2 regions of the Streptomyces purpurogeneiscleroticus genome follow, and region 2 is predicted to be linked to the other one. Evidence: riboswitches for the same ligand, from Rfam matches in the RefSeq annotation. Region 2 holds a riboswitch; the other holds the start of a gene.
What was found. Region 2 has a riboswitch for glycine ahead of gcvP (aminomethyl-transferring glycine dehydrogenase). Riboswitches for the same ligand answer to the same signal wherever they lie in the genome.
Positions count from the first base shown of each region.

Region 1: linked by a shared signal. The riboswitch ahead of gcvT (glycine cleavage system aminomethyltransferase GcvT) and the one ahead of gcvP (aminomethyl-transferring glycine dehydrogenase) in region 2 are both predicted to bind glycine.

Region 1 is NZ_NHSG01000385.1:808-8,614, reverse strand. Features, by position in the region: gene CCS38_RS27945 (GH25 family lysozyme) at 1-469, opposite strand, end outside; gene CCS38_RS27940 (L-serine ammonia-lyase) at 945-2,327, opposite strand; gene glyA (serine hydroxymethyltransferase) at 2,603-3,865, opposite strand; gene gcvH (glycine cleavage system protein GcvH) at 3,930-4,307, opposite strand; gene gcvT (glycine cleavage system aminomethyltransferase GcvT) at 4,429-5,553, opposite strand; glycine riboswitch at 5,705-5,801, opposite strand; gene CCS38_RS27920 (AAA family ATPase) at 6,054-6,752, shown strand; gene CCS38_RS27915 (enhanced serine sensitivity protein SseB) at 6,855-7,679, shown strand.
Region 2 is NZ_NHSG01000122.1:9,582-17,388, reverse strand. Features, by position in the region: gene CCS38_RS06425 (glutamate-cysteine ligase family protein) at 1-455, opposite strand, end outside; gene CCS38_RS06420 (hypothetical protein) at 990-1,574, shown strand; gene CCS38_RS06415 (DUF5999 family protein) at 1,962-2,168, shown strand; gene gcvP (aminomethyl-transferring glycine dehydrogenase) at 2,305-5,190, opposite strand; glycine riboswitch at 5,379-5,476, opposite strand; partial or broken gene CCS38_RS06405 (PRC-barrel domain-containing protein) at 5,590-5,997, shown strand; gene CCS38_RS06400 (DNA polymerase IV) at 5,883-7,493, opposite strand; gene CCS38_RS06395 (MerR family transcriptional regulator) at 7,673-7,807, opposite strand, start outside.

The DNA of each region.
Region 1 (7,807 bases), on a different contig from region 2:
AGCGCCACTTGGCCTTGATCCGCGGGCGGCCCGCGGAGACGTAGTCCGCTATCCACAGGCCGTCCCCGGCGTAGGACGTGGTGTCGTGGTTGAGCCAGAAGTCGCGGTTGCAGTACAGGAGCACCTGATGGCGGTGCGGGCGCAGCGCCTTCACCTCGCGGATGAACTGGTCCTTCTGTGCGTTGCTCGCGTACGTCCCGGCGCTGGTGCGCTCCCAGTCGACGATCAGGATGTCGCCCAGTCTCGACGCGCACTTGTCGACGAAGTACCGAGCCTGCGCCGCGATGTTCCCCGGCCAGAGGAAATGGTAGAAGCCGACCACGCAGCCGGCCTCACGGGCCCGCGCCGCCTGGGAGTTCTGGTGCGGATTGATATAGGAGCGGCCCTCGGTCGCCTTGATGAAGACGAAGTCCAGGCCCTTGGTGGAGTACGTGGGCTGGTACGAGCTGACATCGACGCCGTGCAGCATTGCAATCCTCCCGCAACCGTGCGATTACCAAGCGTCACTGCGGTCCATCCTGGAGATGCCCGCTGACGCCAGGTCTCAAAGGTGGAGTTGCCCTCCGACCGTGCTTCGTCGCTCCCCTCGACGTCCCCCGTGCACGACGGCTGTGCACGCTGCGTGACAAGCGCCGTCGATAACCAAACGCCGTCCGGCGTACGGAAGTTCCCCGTGAGTCATACGGATACGGGGTATGCCCCCGGGGCGCAAGGGAAAAACAACAACGGGCCCGAACCCGGGGAGGGTGCGGACCCGTTGAGGGGTAGAGAGGTCAGGCCGGGGGGCGGGGCGCGTAGCGCGCCACCAGCAGGCCCAGCGTTGCCAGTGCGATCAGCATCACGAGAATCACGAACGGGCGCCTGCCCCGAACTCCCCAGCGCATTCCGTGACCTGAGTCACACATGTGACTGGTGGGGTGTGCGCCGGTCACCGGCCGGACCGCTCAGCACTCGATGATGTTCACCGCCAGCCCGCCGCGGGCCGTCTCCTTGTACTTCACGCTCATGTCGGCGCCGGTGTCCTTCATGGTCTTGATGACCTTGTCGAGGGAGACGTGGTGCCGTCCGTCGCCGCGCAGCGCCATGCGGGCCGCGGTGACCGCCTTCGCCGAGGCCATGCCGTTCCGCTCGATGCACGGGATCTGCACCAGGCCGCCGACCGGGTCGCAGGTCAGGCCGAGGTTGTGCTCCATGCCGATCTCCGCGGCGTTCTCCACCTGCTCCGGGGAGCCGCCCAGCACCTCCGCCAGGCCGCCGGCCGCCATCGAGCAGGCCGAGCCGACCTCGCCCTGGCAGCCGACCTCGGCGCCGGAGATGGAGGCGTTCTCCTTGAAGAGCATGCCGATGGCGCCCGCGGCGAGGAGGAAGCGGACCACGCCGTCCTCGTCGGCGCCGGGCACGAAGTTCATGTAGTAGTGCAGTACGGCGGGGATGATGCCGGCCGCGCCGTTGGTGGGCGCGGTCACGACCCGGCCGCCGGCCGCGTTCTCCTCGTTGACGGCCATCGCGTAGAGCGTGACCCACTCCATGGCGTGGGCCAGGGGGTCGCCCTCGGAGCGCAGCGCGCGGGCCGCGTTCGCCGCCCGGCGGCGCACCTTCAGGCCGCCCGGCAGGATGCCCTCGCGGGACAGGCCGCGGTTCACGCAGCCCTGCATGACCTGCCAGATCTCCAGCAGCCCGGCGCGGATCTCCTCCTCGGTGCGCCACGCCTTCTCGTTCTCCAGCATCAGCGCGGAGATCGACAGGCCGGTGTCCTGGGCGAGCCGCAGCAGCTCGTCGCCGGTGCGGAAGGGGTACTTCAGCACGGTGTCGTCGAGCACGATGCGGTCGGCGCCGACCGCGTCCTCGTCCACCACGAAGCCGCCGCCGACCGAGTAGTACGTCTTCTCCAGCAGCGGGGCGCCGTGCTCGTCGTACGCGAAGAGGGTCATGCCGTTGGCGTGGTACGGCAGCGAGCGGCGGCGGTGCAGGATCAGCTCGGTGGACTCGTCGAAGTCGATCTCGTGCACATCGCCTATTTCGGCGTCCAGCAGCCGCAGTCGCTTGGTGGTGCGGATGCGCTCCACCATCTCGTCGGCCTTCTCGACGTCGACGGTGCGCGGCGAGTGGCCCTCCAGCCCCAGCAGTACGGCCTTGGGGGTGCCGTGGCCGTGCCCGGTGGCGCCGAGCGAGCCGAACAGCTCGGCCCGTACGGACGTGGTCTGCGCGAGGAGGCCGTCCTTCTTGAGGCGGCCCACGAACATCCGTGCCGCGCGCATCGGGCCGACCGTATGGGAGGAGGACGGGCCGATGCCGATGGAGAAAAGGTCGAAGACGGAGATGGCCACGGTGGCGGACTCCTTTGTCTGCTCAGGGTGGGCGAGTGGGCGGGAGGCGTGCCGTGGCACGCTCCGCGGGAGCAGGCCGTGAACGGCGTAGGTGGGACGTTTCTTCGCCGACTGTCGAGCCTAACGCGACAGAAGGGGCCTACCGGGCGGTCACCGGACATCCTGTGGCGAGGCGCACATGGCGCACACGTCACAGTGCGTATGAGGGCGCACACGCCACGGGCCCGGGGACAGGATGCCCCGGGCCCGTGAAGCCCGTACGACCGCCAGGTGTCTTACTTGCCCAGCTCGGGGTAGAGCGGGTGCTTGTCGGCGAGCGCGGTGACGCGGGCCTTGAGGGCGGCCGCGTCGTACTCCGGCATCAGCGCCAGCGCGATGATGTCGGCGACCTCGCGGAAGTCCTCGGTGGTGAAGCCGCGGGTGGCCAGCGCCGGGGTGCCGATCCGCAGGCCCGAGGTGACCATCGGGGGCCGCGGGTCGTTCGGGACGGCGTTGCGGTTGACCGTGATGCCGACCTCGTGGAGGCGGTCCTCGGCCTGCTGGCCGTCCAGCTCGGACTCGCGCAGGTCGACCAGGACGAGGTGCACGTCCGTGCCGCCGGACAGCACGTTGACGCCGGCCGCACGCGCGTCCGGGGAGGTCAGACGCTCGGCGAGGAGCCGGGCGCCCTCGACGGTGCGCTGCTGGCGCTCCTTGAAGTCCTCCGAGGCGGCGACCTTGAAGGAGACCGCCTTGGCCGCGATCACGTGCTCCAGGGGGCCGCCCTGGAAGCCCGGGAAGACCGAGGAGTTCAGCTTCTTGGCGAAGTCCTTCTTGGCGAGGATGATGCCGCCGCGCGGACCGCCGAGCGTCTTGTGCGTGGTGGAGGTCACGATGTCGGCGTGCTCGACCGGGTTCGGGTGCAGACCCGCGGCGACCAGGCCCGCGAAGTGCGCCATGTCGACCCACAGATAGGCACCGACCTCGTCGGCGATGCGCCGGAAGGCGGCGAAGTCCAGCTGGCGCGGGTAGGCCGACCAGCCGGCGATGATCACCTTGGGGCGGTGCTCCTTGGCGAGCTGCTCGACCTCGGCCATGTCGACCAGGCCGTTGCCGTCGACGTGGTAGGGAACCACGTTGAACTGCTTGCCGGAGAAGTTCAGGCGCATGCCGTGGGTGAGGTGCCCGCCGTGCGCGAGGTCCAGGCCGAGGATGGTGTCGCCCGGCTTGGCCATGGCGAACAGGGCTGCCTGGTTCGCGGAGGCGCCCGAGTGCGGCTGCACGTTGGCGTACTCGGCGCCGAACAGCTCCTTGACCCGGTCGATCGCGATCTGCTCGGTGACGTCGACGTGCTCGCAGCCGCCGTAGTAGCGGCGGCCGGGGTAGCCCTCGGCGTACTTGTTGGTGAGGACCGAGCCCTGCGCCTCCATGACGGCGACCGGAGCGAAGTTCTCCGACGCGATCATCTCGAGGGTGGACTGCTGACGGTGGAGTTCGGCGTCGACAGCGGCGGCGACGTCGGGGTCGAGCTCATGGAGGGAGCTGTTCAGAAGCGACATGAGTCTTCCTGGGTGGGAGCCTCCGAGGGGCTTGTGACCCCTCGGCACGGCGGGCGGGCGTAGGTCAGCCGGCGGTGAAAGCGGTGTACTCGTCAGCGGAGAGCAGGTCCTCCGGCTCGCCGCTCAGCTTCACCTTGAACAGCCAGCCGCCCTCGAAGGGGGCGGAATTCACCAGCGACGGGTCGGCCACGACGTCCTCGTTGATCTCGGTGACCTCACCGTCGACCGGGGAGTAGAGATCGCTGACGGACTTGGTCGACTCCAGCTCGCCGCAGGACTCACCCGCGGTGACGGTGTCGCCGACCTCGGGGAGCTGGGCGTAGACGACATCGCCGAGCGCGTTGGCCGCGTGCTCGGTGATGCCGACCGTCGAGACGCCGTCCTCGGCGGCCGACAGCCACTCGTGCTCCTTGCTGTACCGGAGCTGCTGGGGGTTGCTCATGGTTCGATTCTCCTGGATGCGCGGGAATGATCGTGCAGAGGGTCTTGACAGGTGAGACGCGAACGCGTCACTTCTACCGTCCGCAGGGACGGGCCGTGGCGGGTTGCGCCACGCCGGGCGGCTACTTCTCGCGCTTGTAGAAGGGCAGCGCGACGACCTCGTAGGGCTCGTGCTTGCCGCGGATGTCCACGGCGACGCCCTTCGTGCCCGGCTCGGCGTGCGCCGCGTCCACGTACGCCATCGCGACCGGCTTGCCGAGGGTGGGGGAGGGGGCGCCGGAGGTGACGGTGCCGATGGCGGTGCCCTCCGCGTCCACGACCGGGTAGCCCGCGCGCGGCACGCGGCGGCCCTCGGCGATCAGCCCGACCAGCTTGCGCGGCGGGTTCTGCGCGGCGCGCTCGGCGGCCGCGGCCAGCGCCTCGCGGCCCACGAAGCGGCCCTCGTTCCCGGGCTTCTCGAACTTCACGACCCGGCCCAGGCCCGCGTCGAACGGCGTCAGGGAGGTGGACAGCTCGTTCCCGTACAGCGGCATGCCCGCCTCCAGGCGCAGCGTGTCGCGGCAGGACAGGCCGCAGGGGACCAGGCCCGCGCCCTTGCCCGCCTCGGTCAGCGCCTCCCAGAGCGCGACCGCGTCGGCGGGCCGGACGAACAGCTCGAAGCCGTCCTCGCCGGTGTAGCCGGTCCGCGCGATCAGCGCCTCGACGCCCGCGACGGTGCCGGGCAGGCCCGCGTAGTACTTCAGGCCGTCCAGGTCGGCGTCGGTCAGGCTCTTCAGGATGCCGGCGGACTCGGGACCCTGGACGGCGAGCAGCGCGTACGCGTCGCGGTCGTCCCGCACGGCGGCGTCGAAGCCGGCCTGTCGCTGGATGAGCGCGTCCAGCACGGTCTGCGCGTTGGAGGCGTTGGCGACGACCATGTACTCCCGGTCGGCCAGCCGGTAGACGATCAGGTCGTCCAGGATGCCGCCGTCCTCCTGGCAGATCATCGTGTACCGGGCGCGGCCCGGCTTCACCGAGCCGATGTTGCCGACCAGCGCGTAGTCGAGGAGGTCGGCCGCCTGCGGGCCGGTGACGGTGATCTCGCCCATGTGGGAGAGGTCGAAGAGGCCGGCGCGGGTGCGGACGGCGACGTGCTCGTCGCGCTCGCTGCCGTAACGCAGCGGCATGTCCCAGCCGGCGAAGTCGGTCATGGTCGCGCCGAGCGCGCGATGCGTGGCATCGAGCGCGGTACGACGGGGTTCACTCATGGCAGCGGGCTCCCGGGGTGGACGACAGGGACGTATCGGACGTCTCCCCATCTGTCATCGGAACCTGAGAGGTTCACCGAAAGCCCCCATCGGGGCTTCGGCTTGCACCTTGGGTGGGGCCGCACCCGGGCGGCCCGCTTTTCAGATCTGCCTCGTCCGCGCAGTACAGGGGCCTGAGAGATTCAAGGGAGTACTTGCTCCTTCGGCGCCCCGCCGTGGCCTGGCGGGAACTCTCCCGCGCGGATTCAAGCGGCCGGTATGCAGTTGAGCGCCGGTGTGCGGTCACGGTGCACGGTGGCGCGCACATCATTGCACGGGAGCGCCGGATAGAGGAGTCCCGGCCCGCACACCCGGGGCATCCGGCCCGTACACCCGGAGTACCCGTCCCGCACACCCGCCGTACGTCGCACGACCTGTCCCGCGCTTGATGCTCATTACCTTTTCTTGACACTCTGCGGGTATGGGGGAGACCCAGTGAACCAACGGGGAGGGCGATCACGGTGCAGAGGCAAGCCGTATGCGCGACGACGGCGGGGGTCGCGCCCGGCGCGGTGCCGCGCCGTGCCCGCGTGCCCAAGGCGGTGGCGCGTCCCGGCCGCGGCGCGCCCCTGATGGACCTGCGCGGCATGGAGGGCGAGGCGGCCGTCCGGGAACTGGGCTTTCCCGCGGGCGGTCTGGTGATCGTCTCGGGGCTGCCCGGCAGCGGCAAGAGCACGCTCATGCAGCGCGTGGTGCCCGCGCTGGACAGGGCCGGTGCGCCCGTGCACCGCATCGACTCCCAGGACGTACGGGAGCGCTGGGAGGCGGGCCGGCTCGGCAGGCTGCCGTACGGCCTGGTCCGCCCGCTGGTCCGGGCCGCGCACTACCACGGCCTGCGGCAGGCGCTGCGCTCCGGCGGCAGCGTGGTCGTGCACGACTGCGGCACGCTCGCCTGGGTGCGCCGCTGGATCGCGCGCACCGCCCGGCGGGAGGGCCGTGAGCTGCATCTCGTCCTGCTCGACGTGCCGCCGGAGGTGGCGCTCTCCGGGCAGCGGGCGAGGGGCCGCGGGGTGTCCGGTTACGCCTTCGGGCGGCACCGGCGCGCGGTCCGGCGGCTGCTGGCAAGGGCCCGGACGGCGCGGCTGCCGAAGGGGTTCACGGCGTCGGTGCTGCTGGACCGGCGGTCGGCGGACGCACTGGAGCGGACGACGTTCGGCTGACGTCGACCGCCCCGTCTTGAGCTCCGGGACGGGGGGCGAATCGCTCGCCGCGGACCGCTAGGGTTTTCGACCAAGCAGCGCGGTACGAAGCGGGTGGTGACCATGGACATTCCGGAGCAGAGCATCCCTGGGCAGGGCATTTCCGAACAGGGCATTCCGCAGTTGGCCTGGCCGGCCAACGAGCTGGAAGAGGTGCTCGCGGCGTCGGTGGGCCACCCCAACGCCGGCGCCCGGATCGTCGAGGTGCTCGGCCGCAGCCGGATCTGGGTGCCGCTGCCCAAGGGCGGCGGCCCCGACAGCGCCGGCTTCGGCCGGCCGGGGCTGGACCTGCCCACGGTGGAGCTGCCCGACGGCATGGCGTACGTCCCCGTCTTCAGCTCCGAGCAGGAGTTCCTGCGGGTCGTCGGGGCGCACATGCCGTGCACGGTCGCGCCGGCCCGCGAGTTCGCCCGCGGCCTGCCGCCCAAGATCGGCATCGCCGTGAACCCGGACGGCACCGTCGGCGTACCGCTGCCGCCGCCCGCCGTGGCCGAGCTGTGCCGCGGTGACATGCCGCGCGAGGGCCTGCCCTCCGGCGGCCGGGTGCGGCTGTACGAGCCGGACTGGCAGGACGAGCCGGTGGACTTCCTCGCCGCGGCGGGGCTGGAGTTCTCCGGCGTTCCGTACGTCACGACCGCCCGCCGCTGCCTCGCGAACATCGAGGGCGACGCGCCCACGCTCTTCGTCGGCGTGCAGGTCGCCGACCCGGCGGCCGCGTTCCAGGACCAGGCGCAGCGGGACGGCGCGCTCGCCGCCCTGGGCCGGGCCCTCGGCGCCGTACCGGTGCCCTGGCCCGTCCAGCTGGTCATGCTGGACATCGCACAGGACCCCGTCGTGGACTGGATGCGCGAGCGGGTCCGGCCGTTCTACGCACAGGACCTGGGGTAACGCGAAACCGGGCCGCGTGTCACGGGGCGCGGACGCGAACCGGACCGTACCGTGACGGATCGCGCGCGCCCGGCCCGGGCCCGGCACCGGACCCGCCCTTAAGCTGGTGCAATGACCGGGCGGGCGCC
Region 2 (7,807 bases):
AGGAGGGTGTAGCGGTCGGCCTCGGAGAGGTTCGAGGAGACCAGGTCCTCGGCGGTGAGCGTGGGCAGAATGCCGATCATCACGATGCGGGCTGCGACCTCGCGGGCCTTGCGGTCGGCGTAGGCGAGGCCGGTGCGCAGTTCTTCGGCGAGCTGGTCCAGCACGCGCCCGGAGAGGCGGTGCGGCAGGATATTGACTTCAAGATTGAACTGGGCGAGCTCGGTCTGGAAATCCCTGCTGGCGATGCGTTCGAGCACCTCGGAGTTCATCATCCTGGGCATGCCGTCGGCACTGGCAAGATTCAATTCTATCTCTATGCCCATGAGGTTCTTCGGGCGGTCGAAGCGCTTCTCGTCGAGCAGCCTCGTCAAACCCTCCAGGCACTCGCCCAGTCTTCTTCGATAACGCTGCCGGTCGTCGTGGTCAATTCCACCGGCCGTGACCTTCTCCCCCATTGAAGCGTCCCTCCTGACGTGGCCGGCCCGCGGCTGCGGGCCCGTGCGGTCGATGATGCCCGGCAATCGGTTCGATAACGCCTCGGGGGGCCGGGTGCCCCCGATAGGCTTGGGAGGGCGAGCCGAATGGCACATTCCGAGGGCATACCGAGGTGGCCCGGGCCCCGCGCATTGGCCCTGTTCCAAAGCACGATGACATCAGGCCGACCGCGTCGCCGGGGTAATCCGAGGTCCGCGGACCAGCGGGGTGCATAATTGCATCGAAAACACCGTGGAGAACGGGCCGTAATACGACTTGCCAAAAATCTCCGTCAGCGGTAGTCGAAACAAGCACTGAACACCTGTCGTATAAACTTCGTGGACGAGGCAGAGAGTTGGCGCCCAGCTAGCGGGGCATTTCCGAGGCTGAGGCACAGCGGCTGACACCCCCGCCGGGCCATGGCCCCGGTCGGCCACGCTCTGCTCCCGCCTGCTGACAGCGCCGTCCGCACTTGCCCAGCACCACCGTGTCTCCCAAGTGAGAGGCGACCCACCATGCCGCTGCATGTACCCCCTGCTCCCGCTCCCGCCCTGCGCAGCGTCCTCACCGCCCTCGGTTCTCCTACCGCCGTACGTGAGGCCCCGACTCCCGCCCTCCGTGTCCACCAAGGGCCCCTGCGTCCCGAACGCCCCCTGCCCGTCCATGTACTCGACGACGTCTCCCGTCGCGGCACCCCGCGTACCCGCCTGACCGGCTGGCGATTCCTCATCCGCGGCGGTGATCGTGCGCTGGCCACGGCGGACGCCATGCTCACGCCGGACGGCTGGGCGTTCTCGCACTTCGGCGAGGGCCCTTATGTGTCCGCGATTGAACGGGCCCTGCACCAGGCCGAATCCGTGCCCGCCGCGTACCAGCCACGACTGCTGTCCGTACCGGAGCTGTACATGCTCACGCTGTGGCTGCACGAGGACATCACGGCGGACGGCGCCGAAGGCTGCCCGGGCGCGAAGGACCTGCTGGTCCCACTGGCCCCGGCGCCCCCCGGTATCGCCGCCCACCGGCCGCACCGTGTCGCCGAGCTCCTGTCCCGCCTCACGCTCCGCCTCACGCCCGCGTCCCTTCTGAGCTCGCCGGCCTAGGGGCTCCGGTCGCGGCGTCCCTCGAAGCGCCGTGTGCCGGATCGGTTCCGATTCGCCGGAGTGCGCCCCGCGGTTCTCCTCGCCGCGGGGCGCATTGCTGTCCGGCGCTCCCCTCGAACGTCCGATGCTCCCCCGAACGCACCGTTCCGCCGGGTGACTAGCCCACAATGACCAGCCGGGACCACCCAGAGGTGCGCTACGAGAGGCGGCAACCGCCCGCATGGGTGATGCGTCTTCATCCAGTAAGTACCGCTGCTGCGAAATCCCTGCGGAATCACGTCCGTAGGGCAACACTGGGAGCGAACTACCGAACGGGGGGCGGCCATGAACAGCTCATCGAGCCGCAGGAAGACGTCCACCACCACACCGCAGCGAAAGACAGCATCCATGTGCCAGCACCAGCCACCGTGTCCGTCAGCAGAGTCCGCCGACCGGGAGGCCGCCCATCTTGTGGCGCACCACCCGGAGCAGGGCTGGAGCCTGTTGTGCAACGGCGTCCTCCTCTTCGAGGACACCGGTGAGCTCCTGCCGGACGGGCAGGTCATCGACCCGCACCGGCCGATGGGCACCGGGCAGGTCGTCACCGCAGCCTGACGCGGTGAGCGGGAAGAACGAGCAGGGCCCCCGGCGGAGATCGCCGAGGGCCCTTTGACGTGCCGCAACACTTGCCGGAACGCTTACCGGGCCGCTTCAGGAAGCGCGCCGTCGGCCCAGGAAGCGCCGGCCCTCGTCAGCTGTCGTAGTCCTCCAGCGGCGGGCAGGAGCACACGAGGTTGCGGTCGCCGTAGGCACCGTCGATGCGGCGCACCGGCGGCCAGTACTTGGCCGCGGCGTCCACGCCGGCCGGGTGCACGGCTTCCTCACGGGTGTACGGGTGGGTCCACTCGCCGGTGAGGGAGGCGGCGGTGTGCGGGGCGTTGCGCAGCGGGTTGTCTTCCTTGTCCCACTCGCCCGTGCCGACCTTCTCGATCTCCGCGCGGATGGCGATCATCGCGTCGCAGAAACGGTCCAGTTCCGTGAGGTCCTCGCTCTCGGTCGGCTCGATCATGAGCGTTCCGGCCACGGGGAAGGACATCGTCGGGGCGTGGAAGCCGTAGTCGATCAGGCGCTTGGCGACATCGTCGATGCTGACGCCGGTGGCCTTGGTCAGCGGCCGTACGTCGATGATGCACTCGTGCGCGACGAGGCCGCCGGGGCCCGTGTACAGCACCGGGTAGTGCGGCTCCAGGCGCTTGGCGATGTAGTTGGCGGAGAGCACCGCGACCTGGGTGGCGCGCTTGAGGCCCTCGCCGCCCATGAGGCGGACGTACGCCCAGGAGATCGGCAGGATGCCGGCCGAGCCCCAGGGGGCGGCGGAGATCGGGCCGACGCCGGTCTCGGGGCCCGCGGTGGGCTGCAGCGGGTGGTTGGGGAGGTACGGCGCGAGGTGCTCGCGCACGCCGACCGGGCCGACGCCCGGACCGCCGCCGCCGTGCGGGATGCAGAAGGTCTTGTGCAGGTTCAGGTGCGAGACGTCGCCGCCGAACTTGCCCGGCTCGGCGACGCCGACCAGCGCGTTCAGGTTGGCGCCGTCGACGTAGACCTGGCCGCCCGCGTCGTGCACGGCCGCGCAGATCTGGGTGATGTGCTCCTCGAACACGCCGTGCGTGGACGGGTAGGTCACCATCAGGACGGCCAGCTCGTCGCGGTACTGCTCGATCTTGGCGTGCAGGTCGTCGGCGTCGACCTCGCCGTCCTCGCCGGTCTTGACGACGACGACCTTCATGCCGGCCATCACGGCGCTGGCGGCGTTGGTGCCGTGCGCGGAGGACGGGATGAGGCAGACGGTGCGCTGCTCGTCGCCGTTGGCTCGGTGGTACGCGCGGACCGCCAGCAGGCCCGCGAGCTCGCCCTGCGAACCGGCGTTGGGCTGCAGGGAGACCTTGTCGTAGCCGGTGACGACGGCGAGGCGCTCCTCCAGCTCCTGGATGAGGGTGAGGTACCCCTGGGCCTGGTCGACCGGCGCGAAGGGGTGCAGCTGGCCGAACTGCGGCCAGGTCACCGGCTCCATCTCGGTGGTCGCGTTCAGCTTCATCGTGCAGGAGCCGAGCGGGATCATGCCGCGGTCCAGCGCGTAGTCGCGGTCGGCGAGGGTGCGCAGGTAGCGCAGCATCGCGGTCTCGGAGCGGTACTGGTGGAAGACCGGGTGGGCGAGGTAGTCGTCGCTGCGCAGCAGGGACTCGGGCAGCGCGTCGGCGGCGGCCGCGTCCAGCTGCTCGATGTCGCCCTGGATGCCGAAGGCGCCGAGCACGGCGGTGAGCTGGGCGCGCCCGGTGGTCTCGTCGCAGGCGATGCCGATCAGGTCGGCATCGACCTGGCGGAGGTTGACGCCGGCCTCGCGGGCGGCGGCGACGATCTCGGCGGCGCGGCCGGGGACCCGCGCGGTGAGGGTGTCGAAGTACGTGCCGTGCACCACGTCGATGCCGCCGGCGCGGAGGCCCTCGGCGAGGACCGAGGCGTAGCGGTGGGTACGGCGGGCGATGGCGGCCAGGCCCTCGGGGCCGTGGTAGACGGCGTACATGCCGGCCATGACGGCGAGGAGGACCTGCGCGGTGCAGATGTTGCTGGTGGCCTTCTCGCGGCGGATGTGCTGCTCGCGGGTCTGCAGGGCCAGGCGGTACGCCTTGTTGCCGTCGGCGTCGACGGAAACTCCGACCAGGCGGCCGGGGAGGCTGCGGGCGAACTTCTCGCGGACGGCCATGAAGCCGGCGTGCGGGCCGCCGAAGCCCATCGGCACACCGAAGCGCTGCGTCGTACCGACCGCGATGTCGGCGCCGAGCTCGCCGGGCGAGGTGAGCAGGGTCAGGGCCAGGAGGTCGGCGGCGATGGTCACGATCGCGCCAAGTTCGTGAGCCTGTTCGATGAGCGCGCGAGGGTCGCGGACCGCGCCGGAGGCGCCGGGGTACTGCAGCAGCACACCGAAGACGCCGCGCTCGGCGATCTCGGCGGGGATGCCGTCGCTCAGGTCGGCGACGACGACCTCGACACCGGTGGGCTCGGCGCGGGTCTCTATGACGGCGACGGTCTGCGGCAGACAGTCGGCGTCGACGAGGAAGACGCCCTTCTTGACCTTGCCGACGCGGCGGGCGAGCGCCATGGCCTCGGCGGCCGCGGTGCCCTCGTCCAGCAGCGAGGCGCCGGAGGTGGGCAGCCCGGTGAGGTCGGCGACCATGGTCTGGAAGTTCAGCAGGGCCTCCAGCCGGCCCTGCGAGATCTCCGGCTGGTACGGGGTGTACGCGGTGTACCAGGCCGGGTTCTCCATGACGTTGCGCAGGATGACCGGCGGCGTGAACGTGCCGTAGTAACCCAGGCCGATCATGGAGGAGAGCACGCGGTTGCGGTCCGCGAGGCCCCGCAGCTCGTCCAGGACCTCCGCTTCGGTACGGCCCTGGGGCAGGTCCAGCGCCTCGGCGCTCTTGATCACGTCGGGGACGGCGGCCACGGTCAGTTCGTCCAGCGAACCGAAGCCGATGTGCGCGAGCATCTTCGCCTGGGCCGCCTGGTCGGGGCCGATGTGGCGCTGCTCGAAGGGGGTGCCGCGCTCCAGCTCGGTCAACGAGATGCGGTTGGTGGTCATCTGCGGGGGCCTCCTGGTCTCTGGGACCTACGAGGGGCACCACGGCGCTGGTGCCCGGACGGCCTCCCCCTCTGTCATCTCAACCTGAGAGCTTCACCGGAACGCACGCAGCGTCCGGTTTTCACCGTCGGTGAGGAGGGGCTCCGGTGCTGCACTGGTCCGTGGCCCACCCTGCTTTCCAGAGTGATCTCGTCCGCGCGGTACGTGTGCCTGAGAGATTCCGGGGAGGAGTTGCTCCTTCGGCGCCTCCGGCCCGGGGGTCGGAGAGCTCTCCCGCACGGGGTCATCGATCGCTGACCAGCCTACCAGCGCGACTGCTCGGCATCCTTCGAGTGGCCAGGGCGGGAAATGTGCCGTTTCGTAGGGTGCAAAGGGCGGTTCCGGCAGGTAGGAGGAACAGTGCAGACCGATATCGATCCCCGCAGTCTGATCGGCCGCAAGGCGTTCGACCGGCACGGCACCAAGCTCGGCACCGTCGACGAGGTGTACCTGGACGACGCGACCGGCGAGCCGGAGTGGGCAGCGGTCCGTACGGGGCTCTTCAGCCGGGACGCGTTCGTGCCGCTGGAGCCGAGCCGGCTGGTCGACGACGCGCTGCACGTGCCGTACGAGCGGAAGCTGATCAAGGACGCGCCGGATTTCGGAGTGGGCCGTCACCTCTCGCCGGAGCAGGAACTGCAGCTCTACCACCACTACCGGCTGGATATCTCCGCCACGGACGCGGAGCTCGCCGGGGAGGACGCGGTCGGCCGCCCGACCGCCGGCTCCGCCGACCGGGAGTTCGGGCGGATAGCGGGCTCGCCGGAGGACTGAGCGGCAGGCGAGGACGGCTCCGCGACTGCCGGAGCTGCCGACGAGGGCGGATCCGCGGCCATGGGCGGGTGCGCTTCCCCTTCGTGAGCGGGCGGAACATCCGCCGCGGCAGAGTCCTGCGGACCGCCGCCCACCAGAGGCAGCGCCTCCCCCGGCGTCAGCGCCGGATCGTCCACCAGAAACGTCCGCACCCGTCCCGGCGCCGACCAGGGCTGCTCGAACCGTACGGTGACCCGCCCCAGGCCGCTTCCCTGGACCCATCCGGGGCCGTACTCGGCGTGCACCACGTCCAGGCCCGGCAGCCACTTCCTGGGCCGCTCAGCGGCCTCCTCGGCCTCTTCCTCCCCACTGTCCGCTGCCGCCCCGTCCGCCGCTCTGGCCTCCTCGACGAGCCGGGCCTCCTCGGCCGCCCGCTCCGTCGCCACCTGCGCGAAGAGGTCCTCCTGCGTGAAGTCGGCGAGGCCCGTCACCCCCACGCCGAGCAGCCGCACCCCGCCCGTCGTGTCGATCAGGTCCAGCAACCGCCCGGCCGCCTCCCGCACCACCGCGGGGTCGTCCGTCGGCCCGCGCTGCGTCTCGGACCGGGTCAGCGTGGAGAAGTCGTAGTTGCGCACCTTCAGCACGACCGTCCGGCCCGAGCGCCCGGCCGCGCGCAGCCGCTGCACGCACCGGTCCGCCAGCCGCATCACCTCGGCGCGCACCCTCGTACGGTCGGTGAGGTCCACCTCGAAGGTGTCCTCGACGGAGATCGACTTGGCGTCCCGCTCCGCGACCACGGGCCGGTCGTCCCGGCCGAGCGCCATCGCGTACAGCCCCGCGCCGTGCGCCCGCCCCAGCAGCCGCACCAGCTCCGCCTCACCGGCCTCAGCGGTCTCCGCGACCGTGTGGATCCCGGCCTTGCGCAGCGCCTCGGCCGTGGCCGGGCCGACGCCCGGCAGCGTCCGCACGGTCATCGGCCCGAGCAGCTCGCGCTCCGTGCCCGGCTCGATCAGCACCAGGCCGTCCGGCTTGGCCTGCTCCGACGCGATCTTCGCGAGCATCTTGGCGCCCGCGAGCCCCACCGAGCCGGTCAGTCCCGTGACCGCCACGATGTCCCGGCGCAGCTGCTCCCCCACCGCACGGGCCGATGCGGCGTCGTCGGCGACACCGCCGGCCTCCAGGTCCACGAAAGCCTCGTCCAGGCTCAGCGGCTCCACCAGGGGCGACAGCTCGTGCAGCAGCGCCATGACCTTTTCGCTCACCTGGCGGTAGACGTGGAAGCGGGGCGTGAGATACGCGGCATTGGGGCAGAGGCGGCGGGCCTGGGCGGTGGGCATGGCCGAGCGGACGCCGAAGACGCGGGCCTCGTACGACGCGGTGGAGACGACGCCGCGCCCGCCGATGCCGCCCACCACCACGGGCTTCCCGCGCAGGCTGGGCTTGGCCGCCTGCTCGGCGGCCGCGAAGAACGCATCCATGTCCAGATGCAGGATCGTCGGCGCACGTCTCACGTCACTGATGGTGCCGTACGCCACTGACAATCGGCCGCGCGGCGGGCCGGGACCGCTCCGGCAGGCGCCGTACGTCGGCTTCCGCCGAAGCCGTACGACTACTCCTGCGTTCCGCGTCGTACCGTGCGTCTGCACGGGCTCCGTACCGCGCGTCCGCCCCCGCCTCGCCGCCCGGCGCTCTAGACCGCGCGGTTCCTCCGGCGGGCCAGCTCGTCGTGGGGATTGTGGCCGATCAGGGTCTCCCCGGTGTCCACGCGCTCTCCGTGCAGCTGGGACAGCCCGGCCTCCACGTCCCGCCAGACCACGCCGACGGC